2 regions of the Streptomyces sp. NPDC005803 genome follow, and region 2 is predicted to be linked to the other one. Evidence: riboswitches for the same ligand, from Rfam matches in the RefSeq annotation. Region 2 holds a riboswitch; the other holds the start of a gene.
The links. A riboswitch is a leader RNA that binds a small molecule or an ion and turns the genes downstream of it on or off. The one in region 2 is predicted to bind glycine.
Positions count from the first base shown of each region.

Region 1: linked by a shared signal. The riboswitch ahead of gcvT (glycine cleavage system aminomethyltransferase GcvT) and the one ahead of gcvP (aminomethyl-transferring glycine dehydrogenase) in region 2 are both predicted to bind glycine.

Region 1 covers NZ_JBEXXO010000015.1:106,578-117,168, reverse strand. Annotated here, with positions in the region: gene ABZ454_RS22060 (protein kinase) at 1-142, opposite strand, end outside; partial or broken gene ABZ454_RS22055 (hypothetical protein) at 511-756, opposite strand; gene ABZ454_RS22050 (L-serine ammonia-lyase) at 816-2,198, opposite strand; gene glyA (serine hydroxymethyltransferase) at 2,470-3,729, opposite strand; gene gcvH (glycine cleavage system protein GcvH) at 3,749-4,126, opposite strand; gene gcvT (glycine cleavage system aminomethyltransferase GcvT) at 4,229-5,344, opposite strand; glycine riboswitch at 5,487-5,580, opposite strand; gene ABZ454_RS22030 (AAA family ATPase) at 5,750-6,436, shown strand; gene ABZ454_RS22025 (enhanced serine sensitivity protein SseB) at 6,539-7,309, shown strand; gene ABZ454_RS22020 (enhanced serine sensitivity protein SseB C-terminal domain-containing protein) at 7,563-8,327, shown strand; gene ABZ454_RS22015 (ABC transporter permease) at 8,789-9,787, shown strand; gene ABZ454_RS22010 (ABC transporter substrate-binding protein) at 9,857-10,591, shown strand, end outside.
Region 2 covers NZ_JBEXXO010000013.1:215,712-226,302, forward strand. Annotated here, with positions in the region: gene ABZ454_RS20395 (hypothetical protein) at 1-19, shown strand, start outside; gene ABZ454_RS20400 (DUF5999 family protein) at 338-544, shown strand; gene gcvP (aminomethyl-transferring glycine dehydrogenase) at 630-3,515, opposite strand; glycine riboswitch at 3,709-3,806, opposite strand; gene ABZ454_RS20410 (PRC-barrel domain-containing protein) at 3,920-4,288, shown strand; gene ABZ454_RS20415 (DNA polymerase IV) at 4,213-5,673, opposite strand; gene ABZ454_RS20420 (MerR family transcriptional regulator) at 5,768-6,385, opposite strand; gene ABZ454_RS20425 (bifunctional nuclease family protein) at 6,552-7,025, opposite strand; gene ABZ454_RS20430 (MerR family transcriptional regulator) at 7,079-7,822, opposite strand; gene ABZ454_RS20435 (FHA domain-containing protein) at 7,863-8,651, opposite strand; gene ABZ454_RS20440 (DUF881 domain-containing protein) at 8,842-9,621, opposite strand; gene ABZ454_RS20445 (small basic family protein) at 9,627-9,959, opposite strand; gene ABZ454_RS20450 (DUF881 domain-containing protein) at 9,956-10,591, opposite strand, start outside.

The DNA.
Region 1 (10,591 bases), on a different contig from region 2:
GCCGGCGCAATCGCAGGTCGTAGCCGCGATGCACATGCGCCGCACCCCCCGAGCCGAGTATCTCGTCCAGACGGTACCGGCCGCTCAACACCTCGGCGGTGCGCAGGGACGTGGCGGTCTGTGTGAATTCCCGAAGCCTCATTCCCTCTCCCACTGCGTCGAGGTCCGGTGCCCTGGGTGAGCCGTGACCGACGCGCCTCGGAACGCGGGTACCCGCCGGTGGCCGGAGTACCCCTTGCGCCGGTCCGGCCTCTCCTGCCCCTTTGGTGCCCCGGCCGTGACGGGAAGGTCCGGCGGCGGCAGCGTCCACGTCATCGCGGGACGGGCATCCGCCACCTCCACCGCCGCTCACCGGTCCGCGAGGAGGCGGCGGCACCGCTTCCGCTGTTCCGCGCCCGTCGCCAGTGCCGGGCCGATGCGGGGCAGGTCGGTCGCCGCGTGGATAGGACCGTCCGTGTCCACGTCCACGGGTCCCGGTTTCTTGACATGGGCCGAGGTGCGGCCGCGCGGTCAGACCTCGACGACGCGGACGCTGGGGCCGCAGAGCATCGGGAGGTCTTCGGGGTCCGACGTCAGGACGGTCACTGGGGCCGGGGAGGCGAGCGCGGTGGCGGCCACGACGGCGTCGAGGGCCTACTTTCTGGTGACGACGCGGATGTCTCCGGCCTCGGATGCCGTCAGCCACTCGGTGATCTCAGGTGTGCGTCGTACCGGCCGGGACAGGACTTCGCAGTCCAGGACGAGCGTGCCGCTCATGCGGAGGGGCGGCCCTGACAGCGCTGAAAGACAGAAAAGCGCTGGTCAGGGCCTCAGTCTCAGCACTCGATGATGTTCACCGCGAGCCCGCCCCGCGCCGTCTCCTTGTACTTCACGCTCATGTCGGCGCCCGTCTCCTTCATGGTCTTGATGACCTTGTCCAGGGAGACCTTGTGGCTGCCGTCTCCGCGCAGCGCCATCTTCGCCGCGGTGACGGCCTTCACCGCCGCCATGCCGTTGCGCTCGATGCACGGGATCTGGACGAGACCGCCGACCGGGTCGCAGGTCAGGCCGAGGTTGTGCTCCATGCCGATCTCGGCGGCGTTCTCGACCTGCTCGGGGGTGCCGCCCAGGACCTCGGCGAGGGCGCCCGCGGCCATGGAGCAGGCGGAGCCGACCTCACCCTGGCAGCCGACCTCGGCGCCGGAGATGGAGGCGTTCTCCTTGAACAGCATGCCGATGGCGCCGGCCGCCAGGAGGAAGCGGACGATGCTGTCGTCCTTCTCCGCCTCGGTCGCGCCGCCGGCCGCGAAGTTCATGTAGTAGTGCAGTACCGCGGGGATGATGCCGGCCGCGCCGTTGGTCGGGGCGGTGACGACGCGGCCGCCCGCGGCGTTCTCCTCGTTGACCGCCATCGCGTACAGGGTGATCCACTCCATCGCGTGGGTCTGCGGGTCGCCCTCGGCGCGCAGCTGGCGGGCGGTGTTCGCCGCGCGGCGGCGGACCTTGAGGCCGCCGGGCAGGATGCCCTCGCGGGACATGCCCCGGGAGACACACGCCTGCATGGCGCGCCAGATGTCCAGCAGGCCGGAGCGGATCTCGTCCTCGGTGCGCCAGGCGCGCTCGTTCTCCAGCATCAGGGAGGAGATCGACAGGCCCGTTTCCTGAGCGAGGCGCAGCAGCTCGTCGCCGGTGCGGAACGGGTGCTTCAGGACGGTGTCGTCGAGGACGATCCGGTCCTCGCCCACCGCGTCCTCGTCGACGACGAAACCGCCGCCGACCGAGTAGTAGGTCTTCTCCAGGAGGGGGGCGCCCTCGTGGTCGTAGGCGAAGACCGTCATGCCGTTGGCGTGGTACGGCAGCGCCTTGCGGCGGTGCAGGACCAGCTGCTCGTCGGCGTCGAAGGCGATCTCGTGCATGCCGAGGAGGTTGATGCGGCCGGTGGTGCGGATGGCCTCGACCCGGTCGTCGGCCGTTTCGACGTCGACGGTGCGGGGGGACTCGCCCTCCAGACCGAGCAGGACGGCCTTGGGCGTGCCGTGGCCATGGCCGGTGGCGCCGAGCGAGCCGTACAGCTCGGCGCGTATGGAGGCGGTGTGGGCGAGCAGGCCCTCGTTCTTCAGCCGGCGCGCGAACATACGGGCCGCGCGCATGGGGCCGACCGTATGGGAGCTGGACGGGCCGATGCCGATCGAGAACAGGTCGAAGACCGAGATGGCCACGGGGTGACTCCTAAGGGGTTGGTAGACGCCGTTGTCTGCCGGGTGGTGCGGTACGGGCCGGGTGGGCCCGAAGAGCGAGGACAAGGGAGCGGGGGGCAAGGGGTGTCTCGCCGGTCAGGGCCGGACAGGGCGTTTCGGCAACGCCGCGAGGTGCCGTGCCGGGCGTCGTGCCCCGGCCCTGACCGGCGGGACACCCCCGAGGAATGGGGCACCGCGCTCACTGTTCAGTGTGCGCGGTGCCCCGCCCTTATGTACAAATGCGCCGGTTCGACTACTTCACACCGGGGTACAGCGGGAACTTCTCGGCGAGCGCGACGACGCGGGCCTTCAGGTCGTCCGCGTCGTACGACGGCTTCAGCGCCGACGCGATGATCTCGGCGACCTCGGTGAAGTCCTCCGCCTGGAAACCGCGGGTGGCCAGGGCCGGCGTGCCGATCCGCAGACCCGAGGTGACCATCGGCGGCCGCGGGTCGTTGGGGATGGCGTTGCGGTTGACCGTGATGCCCAGCTCGTGCAGCCGGTCCTCGGCCTGCTGGCCGTCCAGCTCGGAGTTGCGCAGGTCCACGAGGACCAGGTGCACGTCCGTACCGCCGGACAGGACGGAGACGCCGGCCTCGGTGACGTCCGGCTGCACCAGACGCTCGGCGAGGATGCGGGCGCCGTCCAGGGTGCGCTGCTGGCGCTCCTTGAACTCCTCGGTCGCCGCCACCTTGAAGGAGACCGCCTTGGCCGCGATCACGTGCTCCAGCGGACCGCCCTGCTGACCCGGGAAGACCGCCGAGTTGATCTTCTTGGCGAGCTCCTGGGTGGAGAGGATCACGCCGCCGCGCGGACCGCCGAGGGTCTTGTGCGTGGTGGTCGTGACGACGTGGGCGTGCGGCACCGGGTTGGGGTGCAGGCCCGCGGCGACCAGACCGGCGAAGTGCGCCATGTCGACCATCAGGTACGCGCCGACCTCGTCCGCGATGCGGCGGAAGGCGGCGAAGTCCAGCTGGCGGGGGTAGGCCGACCAGCCGGCCACGATCAGCTGCGGCTTGGACTCCTTGGCGAGGCGCTCGACCTCGGCCATGTCCACGGTGCCGGTGTCGTCGACGTGGTACGGGACCACGTTGTAGAGCTTGCCGGAGAAGTTGATCTTCATGCCGTGGGTCAGGTGACCGCCGTGGGCCAGGTTCAGGCCCATGATCGTGTCGCCCGGCTTCAGCAGCGCGAACATCGCGGCGGCGTTGGCCTGTGCGCCCGAGTGCGGCTGCACGTTGGCCGCCTCGGCGCCGAAGAGCGCCTTGATGCGGTCGATCGCGATCTGCTCGATCACGTCGACGTGCTCGCAGCCGCCGTAGTAGCGGCGGCCGGGGTAGCCCTCGGCGTACTTGTTGGTCAGGACGGAGCCCTGGGCCTCCATGACCGCGACGGGAGCGAAGTTCTCCGAGGCGATCATCTCGAGGGTGGACTGCTGACGGTGGAGCTCGGCGTCGACAGCGGCGGCGACGTCCGGGTCCAGCTCGTGGAGGGAGGAGTTGAGAAGCGACATCAGGTGGTCCCTTGGGGTCTCAGTTGCCGGAGAACGCGGTGTACTCGTCGGCGGAGAGCAGGTCCTTCGGCTCCTCCGCGACGCGTACCTTGAACAGCCAGCCGCCTTCGAACGGAGCGGAGTTCACCAGCGACGGGTCGTCCACGACGTCCTGGTTCGCGGCGGTGACCTCGCCGCTCACCGGCGAGTACAGGTCGCTGACCGACTTGGTCGACTCCAGCTCGCCGCAGGTCTCGCCCGCGGTCACCGTGTCGCCGACCTCGGGGAGCTGGGCGTAGACGACGTCACCGAGCGCGTTGGCCGCGTACTCCGTGATGCCGATCGTGGCCACGCCGTCCTCGACGGCCGACAGCCACTCGTGCTCCTTGCTGTACCGCAGCTGCTGGGGGTTGCTCATGACCTGAATTCTCCTGTACGCGGGGGAGTGCTGATGAACGATGGTCTTACGGTGTGAGACGGGACTGCGTCACGTACGCGGTGCCCGTGGCGCGCCGCTCTTCTACTTCTGCCGCTTGTAGAACGGCAGCGCCACGACCTCGTACGGCTCGTGGCTGCCCCGGATGTCCACGGCGACGCCCGCGGTGCCGGGCGCGGCGTGTGCGGCGTCGACGTACGCCATGGCGAGGGGCTTGCCGAGCGTGGGCGAGGGTGCGCCCGAGGTGACCTCGCCGATGACCTGGCCGCCGGCGACGACGGCGAACCCGGCGCGCGGTACCCGGCGGCCCTCGGCCACCAGGCCGACGAGCTTGCGGGGCGGGGCGGTCTCGGCGCGCTCGGCGGCGGCCTCCAGGGCCTTGCGGCCGACGAAGTCGCCCTCCTTCTCGAACTTCACCACCCGGCCCAGCCCGGCGTCGAACGGCGTCAGCGCCGTGGTCAGCTCGTGCCCGTACAGCGGCATGCCCGCCTCCAGGCGCAGCGTGTCGCGGCAGGAGAGCCCGCAGGGGATCAGTCCGTGCGAGGCGCCCGCCTCGGTGAGGGCCCGCCACAGCTGCTCGGCGTGCTCGGGTGCGACGAACAGCTCGAAGCCGTCCTCGCCGGTGTAGCCGGTACGGGCGATGAGCGCGGGGACACCGGCGACCGTGCCGGGCAGACCGGCGTAGTACTTCAGACCGTCCAGGTCGGCGTCGGTGACGGCGGCCAGGATGGCGGGGGACCCGGGGCCCTGGACGGCGAGCAGCGCGTACGCGTCGCGGTCGTCGCGCACCTCGGCGTCGAAGCCCTCGGCCCGCGCGGTCAGCGCGTCCAGCACGATCTGCGCGTTGCCGGCGTTGGCCACGACCATGTACTCGGTCTCCGCCAGGCGGTACACGATCAGGTCGTCCAGGATGCCGCCGTCCTCGGCGCAGATCATCGTGTAGCGGGCCCGGCCCACCGAGACGGTGCCGATGTTGCCGACGAGCGCGAAGTTCAGCAGGTCCACGGCCGCGGGGCCGGTGACGGTGATCTCGCCCATGTGGGACAGGTCGAAGAGGCCGGCCTTCGTGCGCACGGCGTTGTGCTCGTCACGCTCACTGGCGTAGCGCAGCGGCATGTCCCAGCCCGCGAAGTCGGTCATGGTCGCACCGAGCGAACGGTGCACGGCATCGAGGGCGGTGAGGCGGGGGGCAGTACTCATTGGACAAGGCTCCCAGGGCATGACGACGAGGACGATCCCTCCCCATCTGTCATCGGAACCTGAGAGGTTCGCCGAGAGGCCCCGCAGGGGTTCGGCTTGCACCTTGGGTGGAGCCGCGGGGCGGCTCGCTTTTCAGATCTGCCTCATCCACGCGGTACGGGGCCTGAGAGATTCAAGGGAGGATCTTGCTCCTTCGGCGCCCGGCACGGCGGCCGGGACTCTCCCGCGCGGATTCGAGCGGCCTTTATGCAGTTGACGGGGTCATCATCGCACGCATTGCGGGAGAGTGGGGGTTCGGTGCCGATGCCCGTCTCCTACGGGTTCCGGCGGGTCGGACGGTTGTGCCGCATTACCTTTTCTTTACACTTCTTGAGCAGGTGTGGGTCAGGCGACAGGGGGAGGGCGATGACGTTGCAGCGGTACGCGACGACCGCGGGGGTCGCGCACGGGGCACTGCCCGCGCAGCCGGGGGCGCCGGCCACGGAGACGGTGGGACCGCACGCACCCGTCGTGCGGGACCTGCGGGAGCGGGACGGGCGCAGCCCGCGCGGCCTGCACTTCGCGGCGGGGGACGTGGTGGTGGTCTCCGGACTGCCCGGCAGCGGCAAGTCGACGCTCATGGGACGGGCCGTCTCGGCCCACGCCATCGACTCCCAGGACACCAGGGACCGCTGGGCGGCCCGGATGCCCCGCTTACTCCCGTACGCCCTCTACCGCCCGCTCGTCCGCGTCGCCCACTACTGGGGACTGTGGCGGGTGCTGCGCTCCGGCCACTCCGTCGTCGTCCACGACTGCGGCACGCAGGCCTGGGTGCGCGGCTGGCTGGCCCGGCACGCCCGGCGGCGCGGCCGCACCCTGCACCTCGTGCTGCTCGACGTCACCCCGCAGACCGCGCGGGAGGGCCAGCGCGAGCGCGGGCGCGGAGTCTCCGGGTACGCGTTCGCCCGTCACCGCAGGGCCGTGGGCCGGCTGCTGCGGGACACCGAGTCCGGTCTGCTGCCGCTCGGGTGCGCCTCGGCGGTGCTGCTGGACCGCGAGGCGGCCGGGCTGCTGACGCGCATCACATTCGCAGACGCACAGAGTGAGGCCTGAGCGGGGGCCGTCCGAAGGCTGGACAGCCGTGCGCGACGGGCGGCGGACCACGCGCGCGGCGTTAATCTCTTGCTGCACGACATGGGGCGAGAGAGGGAGACAGTGGACATTCCGGCACCGGCCCGGACCCATCCGCAGGGCGGATGGCCGGCCAACGAGCTCGAAGAAGTACTGAGCGCCTCGGTCGGCAGCCCCGAGGCGGGCGGCCGGCTGGTGGAGGTGCTCGGGCGCAGCCATGTCTGGGTGCCGCTGCCCAACGGCGGCGGACCGGACGCCACCGACCTCGATCTGCCGACGCTGGACATCGAGGGCGCGCCGTACGTCCCCGTGTTCAGCTCCGAACAGCAGTTCCTCGCCTGCGTCGGCGCGCACATGTCGTTCACCGTGGCCCCCGCCCGCGACTTCGCCCGGGGCCTGCCCCCGCAGCTCGGCGTCGCGGTGAACCCGGGCGGCGCGGTCGGCATGCCGCTCCCCCCGCCCGCCGTCGCCGAGCTCTGCCGGGCGGGCCGCACCGTGCTGGACGGTCCGGCCAGTGGCGGACGGGTCCGGCTGTACGAGCCGGACTGGCAGGAGGACCCCGTCGATTTCCTCTCCGCCGCGGCCGGGGAGTTCGAGGCCAGCGGCGTCGTGCTCAGCGCCCGCCGCGCCCTGGCCAGCATCGAGGGCGCGGACCCCGTCCTCTTCGTCGGCATCGAGTTCTCCACCTGGGAGGGAGCCGGGCGCAACGCCCCCATGGACGCCCTGGGGCGGGCACTGGGGCGCGTCGAGGTGCCCTGGCCGGTCAACCTGGTGCTGCTCGACGTGGCCCAGGACCCGGTCGCCGACTGGATGCGGGCGCGGGTGCGGCCCTTCTACCAGCGCGCCGCCGAGTAGCGGTAGGGCACGGGGACCGGCGCCGCGGGACGGCGGCGGCCCCTGGCGTCAAGTCGGTGTCAGGGCCGCCGCATAAGCTGGTTTGATGGCGGGTGCCTCGGCACCGCGCCGTCCCCGAGAGCCCCGGGAGCGGCAGGCCGACACAGTGGATCGAAGAGGGGCGGGACCCAGGGTGAGTGCGTCAGGCATGGGGGCGGCCGATGGGGTCTCCCCTGCTCGAGCGGAGCCGAGAGCTCGGGGAACGGTCGAGCACATGCTGCGACAGGTGACGCCCGGGCGCTACGACGCGTACGAGGCCCTCCTCCACGCCCTGGCGGCCGACCAGGTCTGGATGCTGCTCTGGCACGGCAGGGCCGGCTCTCCCGACGCCCAGTACGGCAACATGGAGATCGACGGCCTCGGCTACGCCCCCTGCGTCACCTCCGCCCAGGAGCTCTCCGCCAGCGGCTGGAACCGGGACCACGAGGTCGTGGGCGGCCGGGACATCTCCCGCGCCCTGTTCCCCGACCGCTGGGGCATCTGGCTGAATCCGCATGCCCCGGGCGGCGGCGTCGGCATCCCCTGGCTGGACCTGCGCCGGATCGCCACCGGCCTGGAGCGGATGCCCGCCGGCCCGCTGCGGATCAGCGAGCCCGCCATCGAGATCCCGCAGTTCTACGCCCAGCTCACGCAGAACGCCCACCGCACCCCCGCGATCCGCTCGCTTCGCCGCGCCTGGGTGCAGCCCGCGCTCGGCGTCCCGTACCTCGCCATCGGTCTCGACCTGTACGACACGAGCGGGCCCTCCGTGGACGCCGTGCGGGCGATGATGGCGCAGTCCGTCGGAGCGGTTCCGGAGGGGCTCCCGGTCTCCACGGTCGCGATGGCCGACGACTACGACCCGGTCGCGATGTGGCTGCGCGCCAACTCCCGTCCGTTCTACGACCGGGAGCCGCACGCCCCGGTCGGCCGTGGCGCCTCCGTCGCTCCGGGTTACGGCTACCCGCAGCCCCCCGGCCCCGCCCCGCGCGCCTACTAGGCCCGTCCGGCCCCGGTCCCAGGACCGGACAAACGGCTCCCCGCCGGACAAGACCACCGCCCCGGTCACCCAAATAGCCACCCAATGAAGCCCGTTGGGCGTCATGTCCGTTCTGGTGGATTAGCGGCCGAGTAGTCCGCTCACTCGTTCAGGCTGTCCGGATAACGGAAGCTCACTGACCGCATCACGTTTGAGCAAACATTCCCCGTCAGGTCTGGCGGGTGATCACGACGGCGTTGAAGACTCCCGGCTAGTGGGGATCGTCCGCCCTTTGTACGAGGTTGCCCCAGCGGTCATTCCGCAGACGCATTCATCGCACCGAACAACACATCAGCCGCAGCACGTGCTGCGGCTGAGCACCGAACACATCAGCCGAGTCAAGCGCTTCGGCTGACACGCGCCAGGCCGTCACCGCGGCGAGTAGGGGCCGGCCACCGCCGGCGGGAGGGGTCAGAGGCACTGTGACCGCACCGATCGAGACCACCGGTTCGGCTGCCGAGGCGCAGCCGGAGGCAGTACTCACGGGAGTCAAACAGAGCCAGATCGAAGGCCGTTCGCTCGGGCAGATCGCCTGGACGCGCTTCAAGCGCGACAAGGTGGCGGTGGCAGGCGGCATCGTTGTCATCCTGCTGATCCTGCTCGCCGTGCTCTCCAAGCCGATCCAGGCCGTCTTCGGGCTGGACCCCAACGAGTTCCACCAGGACCTCATCGACCCCGCGCTGCTCGCGCCCAAGGGCGACTGGGGCGGCATCAGCTGGAGCCACCCGCTCGGCGTCGAGCCGCAGTACGGCCGCGACATCATGTCCCGGATCATCGAGGGCTCCTGGGTGTCCCTGGTCGTCGCGGTCGGAGCCACCCTGCTCTCCGTGGTGATCGGCGTCTTCTTCGGCGTGGTGTCGGGCTTCTACGGCGGCTGGGTGGACACCGTCATCAGCCGCATGATGGACACCTTCCTGGCGTTCCCGCTGCTGCTGTTCGCGATCTCCATCTCGGCGGCCCTGCAGGACGGCGCCTTCGGCCTGGAGGGGCTGCCGCTGCGGATCGCGGTACTGATCTTCGTGATCGGCTTCTTCAGCTGGCCGTACATGGGCCGCATCGTCCGCGCCCAGACCATGAGCCTGCGCAATCGCGAATTCGTGGAGGCGGCACGGTCGTTGGGCGCCCGGGGACCGTTCATCCTCTTCCGGGAGCTGCTGCCGAACCTGGTGGCGCCCGTCCTCGTCTACTCCACGCTGCTCATCCCCTCGAACATCCTCTTCGAGGCGGGCCTCAGCTATCTCGGTGTGGGTATCGCGCCGCCGCAGTCCTCCTGGGGCGGGATGCTCACCAACGCGATCGACTTCTACCAGAACGACCCGATGTACATGATCGTGCCGGGCGTGGCCATTTTCGTCACGGTGCTGGCATTCAACCTGCTGGGAGACGGGCTGCGTGATGCTCTCGATCCTCGTAGCAAGTAGTGCCCGGGTGCTCGTCACAACGTCGTGCGACAAGCCACGGCAACCATCGATTGAGGGGGATTTCCTCAGGTGAAGACCAGAAAAACGACAGCGGTGGTCGCCACAGCTGTGGTCCTGATGCTCGGAGCTTCCGCGTGCAACGGCTCCAAGGACGACGACGGCGGTAAGGGCGGAAAGGGCGGCTCCGGCGCCACCGACGCCGCGCTGACCTCGATCGTCAACAAGTCGGACAAGAAGGGCGGGACGCTCAAGCTGGAGATGTCCGACGAGCCCGACTCGCTCGACCCCGGCAACACGTACTACGGCTGGGTGCAGAACTTCTCCCGCCTGTACGGCCGGACCCTGACGTCCTTCAAGCCGGCTGCCGGCAAGGAGGGGCTGGAGGTCGTCCCGGACCTCGCGGAGGGCCTCGGCAAGGCGAGCCCGGACGCGAAGACCTGGACGTACACGCTGAAGAAGGGTCTCAAGTACGAGGACGGGACCCCGATCACCTCGAAGGACGTCAAGTACGCCGTCGAGCGCTCCAACTTCTCGCCGGAGGCCCTGTCCAACGGCCCGACGTACTTCAAGGCCCACCTCCTGGGCGGCGACAAGTACCAGGGTCCGTACAAGGACAAGAACCCGAACGGCATCGCCTCCATCGAGACGCCGGACGACTCCACGATCGTCTTCAAGCTGAAGGACGCCTTCGCGGACTTCGACTACCTGGCGACCTTCTCGCAGACGGCCCCCGTGCCGGCCGCGAAGGACAAGGGCGCCGACTATGTGAAGCACATCGTGTCCTCGGGCCCGTACAAGTTCGAG
Region 2 (10,591 bases):
GCTCGGCTCTCCCGCCTGAGCGCCGGCTCGCCCCCCACGTGACGGCACTGTGCCCCCGCCGATCCGGTGGGGGCACAGTGCCGTCACGCGGGGGCCCGTGTGCCCATCCGTACTAGCCCCATCCGACCACCCCGAACCACCCGAAGTGACAGTGCAGTTGCGTTGAACCGTCCGGCCGGGTGACGCGTCATGAGAGGAGAGGAAGCGCTGCTGCCAAATCCCTGCGGATCGAAGCCCGTGGGGCAACACTGGGACCGGACCGATTGATACGGGGGCGGCCATGAACACCTCTTCAAGCCGCAGGACACTCAACTCAACGCAGCGAAAGAACCCATCCATGTGTCAGCACCAGCCAGCCTGCCCGACAGCCGACTCAGCCGACCGGGAAGCCGCCCGTCTGGTGGCGCACCATCCCGAGCAGGGATGGAGCCTGCTGTGCAACGGCGTCCTGCTCTTCGAGGACACCGGTGAGCTGCTCCCGGACGGGCAGATCATCGCCCCGCACCGGCCGCTGGGAACGGGCCGGGTGGTGAAGGCGGCCTGAGCGGCCGGAACGGAAGGGGGCCGGTGCGGAGAATCCTCCGCACCGGCCCCCACGCGTATCCGCGTCACACGCTGTGTTCGTGTGCTCAGTTGTCGTACTCGTCCAGCGGCGGGCAGGAGCAGACGAGGTTGCGGTCACCGAACGCACCGTCGATGCGGCGCACCGGCGGCCAGTACTTGTCGGCGGCCGAGACCCCGGCCGGGAAGACGGCCACCTCGCGGCTGTAGCCGTGCTCCCACTCCCCGCCCAGCGCGGCAGCGGTGTGCGGGGCGTTGGCCAGCGGGTTGTCGTCGGCGCTCCACTCGCCCGAGGCCACCTTCTCGATCTCGCCGCGAATGGCGATCATCGTGTCGCAGAAGCGGTCCAGCTCCGCGAGGTCCTCGCTCTCGGTCGGCTCGATCATGAGCGTCCCCGCGACCGGGAACGACATGGTCGGCGAGTGGAAGCCGTAGTCGATGAGGCGCTTGGCGACGTCGTCGATGCTGACGCCGGTCGCCTTGGAGATGGGCCGCAGGTCCACGATGCACTCGTGCGCCACCAGGCCGGCCGGGCCGTTGTACAGGATCGGGTAGTGCGGCTCCAGCCGCTTGGCGATGTAGTTGGCCGCGAGTACGGCCACCTGCGTCGCGCGCTTCAGGCCCTCGCCACCCATCAGGCGTACATAGGCCCAGGAGATCGGGAGGATGCCGGCCGAGCCCCACGGAGCGGCCGAGATCGGTCCGACACCGGTCTCGGGACCCGCGGCGGGCTGCAGCGGGTGGTTCGGGAGGTACGGCGCGAGGTGTGCGCGCACACCCACGGGTCCCACGCCGGGACCGCCGCCACCGTGCGGGATGCAGAAGGTCTTGTGCAGGTTCAGGTGCGAGACGTCGCCGCCGAAGCGGCCCGGCTTGGCGAGACCGACCAGTGCGTTCAGGTTGGCCCCGTCGACGTACACCTGGCCGCCGGCGTCGTGCACCTCGGCGCAGATGTCGGCGACGTGCTCCTCGAAGACACCGTGGGTCGAGGGGTAAGTGATCATGAGCACGGCGAGCTCGTCGCGGTGCTGCGCGATCTTGGCGCGGAGGTCCTCGATGTCGACCTCGCCGTCGTCGGCGGTCTTCACCACGACGACCTTCATGCCGGCCATCACGGCGCTCGCGGCGTTGGTGCCGTGGGCGGAGGACGGGATCAGGCAGACGGTCCGGCCCTCGTCGCCGTTGGCACGGTGGTACGCGCGGACGGCGAGCAGCCCCGCGAACTCACCCTGCGAGCCGGCGTTCGGCTGGAGGGAGACCGCGTCATAGCCGGTGACCTCCGCGAGGCGCTCCTCCAGCTCACGGATGAGCGTAAGGAAGCCCTCGGCCTGCTCGGCCGGCGCGAATGGGTGCAGTGCGCCGAACTCGGGCCAGGTGATCGACTCCATCTCGGCGGTCGCGTTCAGCTTCATGGTGCAGGAGCCGAGCGGGATCATGCCGCGGTCCAGCGCGTAGTCACGGTCGGCGAGCTTGCGCAGGTAGCGCAGCATCGCGGTCTCGGAGCGGTGCTGGTGGAAGACCGGGTGGGTCAGGATCGCGTCGGTGCGCAGCAGCGCGTCGGGCAGCGCGTCGGCGGTCGTTGCGTCCAGCGCCTCGATGTCACCCTCGGTGCCGAAGGCGGCCCAGACCGCCGCGATCTGCGCGCGGGTGGTGGTCTCGTCGCACGCGACCGAGACCAGGTCGGCGTCGACCAGCCGCAGGTTGACCCCGCGTTCGCGGGCATCGGCGACGACCGCGGCGGCCTTGCCCGGGACCCGGACGGTGAGCGTGTCGAAGTGGACGCCGGTCACCACGTCGACACCGGCCGCCCGCAGGCCCTGCGCCAGGATGGCCGCGTAGCGGTGGGTGCGCCGGGCGATCGTCCGCAGGCCGTCGGGTCCGTGGTAGACGGCGTACATCCCGGCCATCACGGCGAGCAGCACCTGAGCGGTGCAGATGTTGCTGGTGGCCTTCTCGCGGCGGATGTGCTGCTCGCGGGTCTGCAGGGCCAGCCGGTACGCCTTGTTGCCGTCCGCGTCCACGGAGACGCCGACGAGGCGGCCCGGGAGGCTGCGCGCGAACTTCTCGCGCACGGCCATGAAGCCGGCGTGCGGTCCGCCGAAGCCCATCGGCACGCCGAAGCGCTGCGTGGTCCCGACGGCGATGTCCGCGCCGAGGTCGCCGGGGGACGTGAGCAGGGTGAGCGCGAGCAGGTCGGCGGCCACGGTGACGATCGCGCCGAGCTCGTGGGCCTGGTCGATGACGGGCTTGATGTCCCTCACGGCCCCGGAGGCGCCCGGGTACTGCAGCAGCACACCGAAGACACCGCGCTCGGCGATGCCCGCCGGGATGCCGTCGGTGAGGTCGGCGACGACGACCTCGACTCCGGTCGGCTCGGCACGGGTCTCTATGACGGCGACGGTCTGCGGCAGGGTCTCCGCGTCGACCAGGAAGACGCCCTTCTTGACCTTGCCGACACGCCGGGCCAGCGCCATGGCCTCGGCGGCGGCGGTGCCCTCGTCGAGCAGCGAGGCGCCGGAGGTGGGCAGACCGGTCAGCTCGGCGACCATCGTCTGGAAGTTCAGCAGGGCTTCGAGGCGGCCCTGGGAGATCTCCGGCTGGTACGGCGTGTAGGCCGTGTACCACGCGGGGTTCTCCATGACGTTGCGGAGGATCACCGGCGGGGTGAACGTGCCGTAATAGCCGAGCCCGATCATCGGGGCGAGGACCTGGTTGCGGTCGGCGAGGAGGCGCAGCTCGGCGAGGACCTCGGCCTCGGTCCGGGCGGCCGGCAGCCGCAGGGCCTCGGCACTCTTGATCACATCGGGCACCGCGGCGGCGGTGAGCTCGTCGAGCGAGCCGTAACCGACCTGGGCGAGCATCTTCGCCTGTGCCTCGGCATCGGGACCGATGTGGCGCTGCTCGAACGGGATTCCCTGTTCCAGCTGGGAGAGCGAAGTGCGGCGGGGGGTCATGATGGAGGCCTCCTGGTCTGTCACGACCTGCGAGGGGCACCACGGCGCGGGGTGCCCGAACGGCCTCCCCCTCTGTCATCTCAACCTGAGAGCTTCACCGGTGCCCACGGGGCGCACCGGCTTTCACCGTCGGTGAGGGAGAGACCCGGTCCGGCCGAGGCCGTACGGAACCCGCCCTGCTTTCCAGAGTGACCTCGTCCGTGCGGTACGGGGGCCTGAGAGATTCCGGGGAGGATTTGCTCCTTCGGCGCCTCCGGATTTTACTCCGGAGGACTCTCCCGCACGGGATCAGCAGCCATGGCCAGCGTACCAGCGGGGTACACGGTGGGAATCTCGAGTGGCCGACGCCACGGTTCTGCACTTCTGTAGTGCCTGTGGAGTAGCCGCGACCAGTGGGAGGGACCGTGCAGACCGACATCGATCCGCGCAACCTGATCGGCCGCAAGGCGTTCGACCGCAAGGGCACCAAGATCGGAACCGTGGACGAGGTGTACCTCGACGACGCGACCGGAGTGCCCGAATGGGCGGCCGTACGCACCGGACTGTTCAGCCGGGACGCCTTCGTCCCGCTGGAGCCCAGCGAGTTCGTCGAGGACGCGCTGCGCATCCCGTTCGACCGTGCCCTGATCAAGGACGCACCCGACTTCGGGGTCGGCCGCCATCTCTCGCCGGAACAGGAGCTTCAGCTCTACCGGCACTACGGTCTGGACGCGGCGCCGGCCGAGAGCGCGCCGGACCGCGACTTCGGCAGGCTGGCCGGCCAGGAGGAGTAGTCCACCGGGTTCCGCACGAGCGGCAGCGGATCGGCCGGCCGCAGCGCCGGATCGTCGATCCGGAACGTGCGGACCCGGCCGGGCGCCGATTCCGGCTCCTCGAACCGCACCGTCACCCGCCCGACCCCGCTCCCCTGCACCCAGCCGTGTCCGTACGTGTCGTGGCGTACATCGTGACCGGCGGGCCAGCGCCGCGCGGCGAGCTGCTCCGCACTCTCCTGCCCGGTCTCCTCCGTCTGCGGCCCCGCCTCATCGGCAGCGGCGTGTCCGCCCGGCTCGGCGGTGTCCGGGAGCTCGGCGGCCGCCCGCTCACCGGCTGCCTGGGCGAAGAGGTCCTCCTGGGTGAAGTCGGCGAGCCCGGTGACGCCGACGCCGAGCAGCCGCACACCCCCGGTGGTGTCCACGGACTCCAGGAGCCGTGCGGCGGCCTCTCTGACCACCGCGGGGTCGTCGGTGGGCCCGCGCAGCGTCTCGGAGCGGGTCAGGGTCGAGAAGTCGTAGCGCCGCACCTTCAGCACCACCGTGCGCCCCGAGCGCCCGGCCGCCCGCAGCCGCTGGACGCACCGGCCGGCCAGCCGCTCCACCTCGGTCCGCACCCGGACCCGGTCATGGAGATCCGTGTCGAAGGTGTCCTCGACCGAGACCGACTTCGCGTCGCGCTCGGCGACCACCGGCCGGTCGTCATGGCCGGACGCCATGCGGTGCAGAGAACTGCCGTGGGCCTTGCCCAGCAGCCGTACGAGCTCCGCCTCGCCCGCCTCGGCGAGGTCGTTGACCGTGGTCATGCCCGCGCGACGCAGATGGTCCGCGGTGGCCGGTCCGACGCCGGGCAGGGTCCGCACCGGCATGGGCGCGAGCAGTTCCCGCTCCGTGCCCGGCTCTATCAGCAGGATGCCGTTGGGCTTCGCCTCCTCGGAGGCGATCTTCGCCAGCATCTTGGAGCCCGCGAGCCCGACGGAACCGCTGAGCCCCGTGACCGCTTCGATCGCCCCGCGCAGCTGCTCGCCGATGGCCATCGCGGAAGCCGTGTCGTCCGCCGTCCCGCCCGCCTCCAGGTCGACGAAGGCCTCGTCGAGGCTGAGCGGCTCCACCAGGGGTGAGAGGCGGCCCAGCAACTCCATGACCTGGTCGCTCACGGTCCGGTAGAGCGTGAAGCGCGGCACCAGGTACGCCGCGTTCGGCGCCAGTCTCCTGGCCTGAGCCATCGGCATCGCCGAATGCACCCCGAAACGCCGCGCCTCGTACGAGGCGGTGGCCACGACTCCCCGGGGGCCGAGTCCGCCCACCACGACCGGCTTGCCGCGCAGACTCGGTTTCGCCGCCTGCTCGGCGGACGCGTAGAAGGCATCCATGTCCAGATGCAGGATGGTCGGCGCGGCTCTCACATCAACCGATGGTGCCCTACGGCACTGACAGTCGCCCTGTCACCGCAGACGGCCGACCCCGGATTCCCCGGGGCGCGGCCGTGCCGCCACCCGGTCAGCCCGCCCGGTTGCGCCGACGGGCGAGCTCATCGCCCGGGTTGTTGCCGATCAGGGTCTCGCCGGTGTCCACCCGCTCCCCGTGGAGCGTCGACAGTGCGGCGTCCACGTCCCGCCACACCACGCCCACGGCGATGCCGAAGACTCCCTGGCCCCCCTGGAGGAGCTCGACGACCTCCGCGGGCGAGGAGCACTCGTACACGGTCGCTCCGTCACTCATCAGCGTCATGCGTTCGAGATCCTGGAAACCGCGGGCCCGCAGGTGCTGCACCGTGGTGCGGATGTTCTGCAGGGCCACCCCGGTGTCGAGGAAGCGCTTCACGATCTTGAGCAGGACGACGTCCCGGAAGCTGTAGAGCCTCTGGGTGCCGGACCCGTACGCCGGCCGGACGCTCGGCTCCACCAGGGCCGTACGGGCCCAGTAGTCGAGCTGCCGGTAGGTGATCCCCGCTGCCGCGCACGCCGTCGGCCCGCGGTAGCCGATCTCGTTGGCCGATGTCACGCCGTCCCCCGCCACCAAATCCGGCGCAGCCGGTTGCCTGATGGTGCGGCCGGCCGTACTCCCCTGCTGCGGATACGGCCCGCCCGCTGCCGTACCGTCGCCGCTGCTTCTCACGCCGACCTCCGTCCTTGACCTGCCCACTCGAAGGTAGGCAGTCACCCGGGGTGCGTCAACGATCGCCACACTCGGCACGCCGAGTGATAATCACCCTGAGGGTGGTTTCCCGTGACTCACAACCGGGAAAGGCTTGCCGAATGCGCTGGCGGGGCCCCTTGGGACGTCACTGACTGTTCGTACCGAAGTCCTCCGGCGAGATCTGGTCGAGGAACTCGCGGAACTTCTCCACCTCGTCCTCCTGCTCGTCGGGAATCGCGATTCCCGCGTCGTCGAGCACCCCGTCACTGCCGTAGATCGGCGTGCCGGTGCGCAGGGCGAGCGCTATGGCGTCGGAAGGCCGCGCGCTCACCTCGACTCCACTGGCGAAGACCAGCTCCGCGTAGAAGACCCCTTCGCGCAGATCCGTGATCCGGACCTCGGTGAGCTCCTGGCCGACGGCCTCGAGCACATCCTTGAAGAGATCATGGGTCAGCGGCCTGGCCGGAGCCATGCCCTGCTGGGCGAAGGCGATCGCGGTCGCCTCACCAGGACCGATCCAAATGGGGAGGTACCGGTCGCCTCCCACTTCACGCAGGAGCACGATCGGTTGGTTGGAGGGCATTTCCACCCGGACACCCACAACGTCGAGCTCGTTCACACAGCAACCCTAGGACGTGCTCGGCAGGTTTGGGTAGTCGGGCCCCGCCGGGATCAGGTGAGACGGATCTGCAGAGCGGTCCGCACGAGGGCCGAGTGCAGCCGTACGGAGAGCTCGGCGAGCTCCTTCGCGGTGGCCTCGGCATGGGCTCTGGTCTGCGGATTCCGGTGCCGGCGCAAGGGTGCGACGACCTGCTCGATCAGCCCGGCCTCCCGGTCCGCGGCCGCTCGCATCGGGCGCAGATGACGCGGTTCCAGACCGAATCGCCCCAGATCCGCCACAAGCCTGGCGATCGTGACCGTCTCGGCGTCGTAGCCGCCCTCCGCCGATGGCGCGACCAGACCGTACGCCTCCCATGCGTCGAGGTCACTCTCGGTCACCTCGGCGGCGGCGAGCAGCTCGGCACGGCCGATGCGGGCAGCGGTGGCCCGGCCCGGTCCCCCGGTCGGGCTGCCGTCGCCGGGATCCGCCTCAGCGCCCGGGGTGGGCAGTGCCGTCTGCTCGCCCCGTGCGAGGGCGTCCAGGTGCTCCCGGATGACTTTCAGGGGAAGGTAGTGGTCCCGCTGCATCCGCAGCACCTGAGCCAGCCGCTCGACGTCGCGGGGAAGGAACTTGCGGTACCCGGACGGCGTCCGCTGCGGCTCGACGAGCCCCTCGGTCTCCAGAAAGCGGATCTTGGAGATGGTGACTTCAGGGAACTCGTCCCGCAGCTGCAGGAGCACCGTGCCGATGCTCATCGGGCGGCCGTCGGCGGTGGCGGTGCCGTGTCCGGCACCGCCCGTCGGTGTTCTCAGCATGGACCTTCCTGGGGGTCCCCCGACGCGGTCAGGGGGCGGGTCAGATGCCGCGCTGGCTCGCGTAGAAGACCAGCCGGTACTTGCCGATCTGCACTTCGTCGCCGTTGGACAGTGCCACGGAGTCGATGCGCTCACGATTGACATAGGTGCCGTTGAGGCTGCCCACGTCTCCCACGGTGAAGCTGCCGTCGGGGCTCCGGCGGAACTCCACGTGACGGCGCGACACCGTCACGTCGTCGAGGAAGATGTCGCTCTGCGGGTGGCGGCCGGCCGTGGTCAGCTCGCTGTCCAGGAGGAAGCGGCTGCCCGAGTTGGGCCCCCGCCGCACCACCAGGAGCGCCGAACCGAGCGGCAGGGCGTCCACGGCGGCCTGCGCCTCGGGCGAGAGCGAGGGGACGGACGTCTGTCCCGTCGCCTCCGCCTCGTAGGCTTCCAGGCCCGAGATCGAGATGGTCGACGTCGTCTCCGAGGCCCGCTCGGGGATCCCGCCCCGCAGCGGCGCACCGCAGTTGGAACAGAAACGGCTGGCCTCGGCATTGCGGTGCCCGCACCTCGTACAGACCGGCATGGACGAAGCCTCCTGCCTCGGGGCGAACCCTCCACCCGTACTCGAGGTCGACAGTTCTCCGAAACCTATGCGGCCGGGACCGGTGGGGTCAACGGACGACGCGCCGGAACCACCCGCGTTGCCACCCCCCGAACCTGGCATCTGATCGCGGAAGAGGGGGCGCTCGCCGCCCTGCTCCTCGGTCTGGCCATGGCGCGGTGCGCGATGGCGTGCGGCTTCATCGCGAGCGCTCTTGCCGAACAACTTCCCAAACAACTTCACGGGCGATTCCCCTTGACCGAAACAGACCCGCCCGTGGGGCAGGACGAACCCTGAATGAACACACCTGCCGACCCGGACATCTTCACAACGTCCGTATCCACTCGACAGTTTCCACCACGCACCACGATTACGATGCGGCGACCCCCCGCAACCACCTGCCCGTGTCCTCCCACGCCCACGCGTCCCGGGTTCACTGGGCCGACGACCGAGAGTAGTCAGGCCGCTGCGCCGGTCGCAAGGCGTCGACGATGATGTCGTCGGACTGCGCCACATGCACGGTGGCCTGCTCCTTCTCCAGCGTCTGCACGACACCGCCGGGGATGTTGAGCGCCGGTTCCAGGTCCTGCGGCTTGCCGATGACCTTGAACACGTACGGGGCGGAGATCTTGCGGTCGTCGACCTTGACGGCGCCCCCGTCCCCGGAGAAGTAGGTATGGGCCACCACGCGCACGCCGTTGACCTCGATCGCCTCGGCGCCGGCCGCCCGGAGCTCCTGAAGGGCGTCGAGCAGCATGTCGGCCTGCACCGCGCCCCCGGGGTCGTTGACCGTCAGGGTGATGCCGGGGCCGTGCACCGCCACGGTACCCGCGAGGATCCCGAGTTGGCGCTCCTTCTCCACCGTCTGCTTCCGTGCCTCCTCCGCCTGGTCGGAGCTGTTCTCCAGCTCCGTGCGCTGGTCGACGAGGCGCTGCTTCTCGTCCTCCAGCCGCTGGGTCCGGTCGTCCACCTCGTCGAGGATGCGGACCAGGTCCTCCTGGCGGGCGCCGCGCAACGCGCTGTTGTCGCTGTTCGACCGCACCTGGATGGCAAGCCCCAGACCGAGGACGAACAGCAGTACCGCGACGATGAGTTGGGCACGGGTGACCCGGGGCGGCCAGATTCCGGCCATCAGCCGCTGACGTCCGGTCAGCTCCTGAGGGGCCTGCTCCCGCGGCTCGGCGGGGCCGTCGTCGAATGCGTCGTTGCTCATCGGCGTCAGGCCCGGAAGACGTGCCGGCGGATCGCGGCGGCGTTGGAGAAGATCCGGATCCCGAGGACGACGACCACACCGGTGGAGAGCTGCGCTCCGACGCCCAGCTTGTCGCCCAGGAAGACGATCAGTGCGGCCACGACCACGTTCGAGAGGAACGAGACCACGAAGACCTTGTCGACGAAGATGCCGTCGAGCATGGCCCGCAGACCCCCGAAGACGGCGTCGAGTGCGGCCACGACCGCGATCGGGAGGTAGGGCTCGACCACCGCCGGCACTTCGGGCCGGACCAACAGTCCGACCACCACTCCCACGACGAGGCCCAGTACCGCGATCACGATGTGCCCTTCCCTGTATCCGCCGCACCACTGCCGGTGTCTGCGGCCCTATAAGGCTCTGCTGTCCGTACGATGAGGCTCGGGGCGGCCGGGAGGCTCACCTTCTCCTGGACGGAGACGCTGGTCCTGATGTCGAAGGTGTCCTTCAGCGCCTGCAGGTACTGGCCGTCGGCGCTGTCCTGGAAGGCAGCGCTGAGCTTCTTCCCGTCCCCCACCGCGAGCACCGTGTACGGCGGCACGAGCGGCTTGTTGTCGACCAGTATGGCGTCGCCCGCGGCACGGATGGCCGACAGGGAGGTGAGACGCTGGCCGTTGATGGCGATCGCTTCGGCTCCGGACTGCCACAGCCCGTTGACGACCCGCTGCATGTCACGGTCCCGGACCCGGCCCGTGTCGGAGAATCCGCTGCTCTCGCGCGGGCCGCCGCCCCCCTGGTCGGTGTCCTTCGCGTCGTCGACGACGAGCTTCACGCCCGGACCGTGCACGGGCGTGGCCCCGGAGAGCAGGGCCACCAGTTCGGCCTGGTCACCGCCGTGCTCCTCGAGGGCCTTGCGCTGCCGTCTGCCCACGTCGTCGCGGATGCCGTCGACCTGCGATTCGAGGGTGTCGGCCGCGGACGTCTCCGCGTCGAT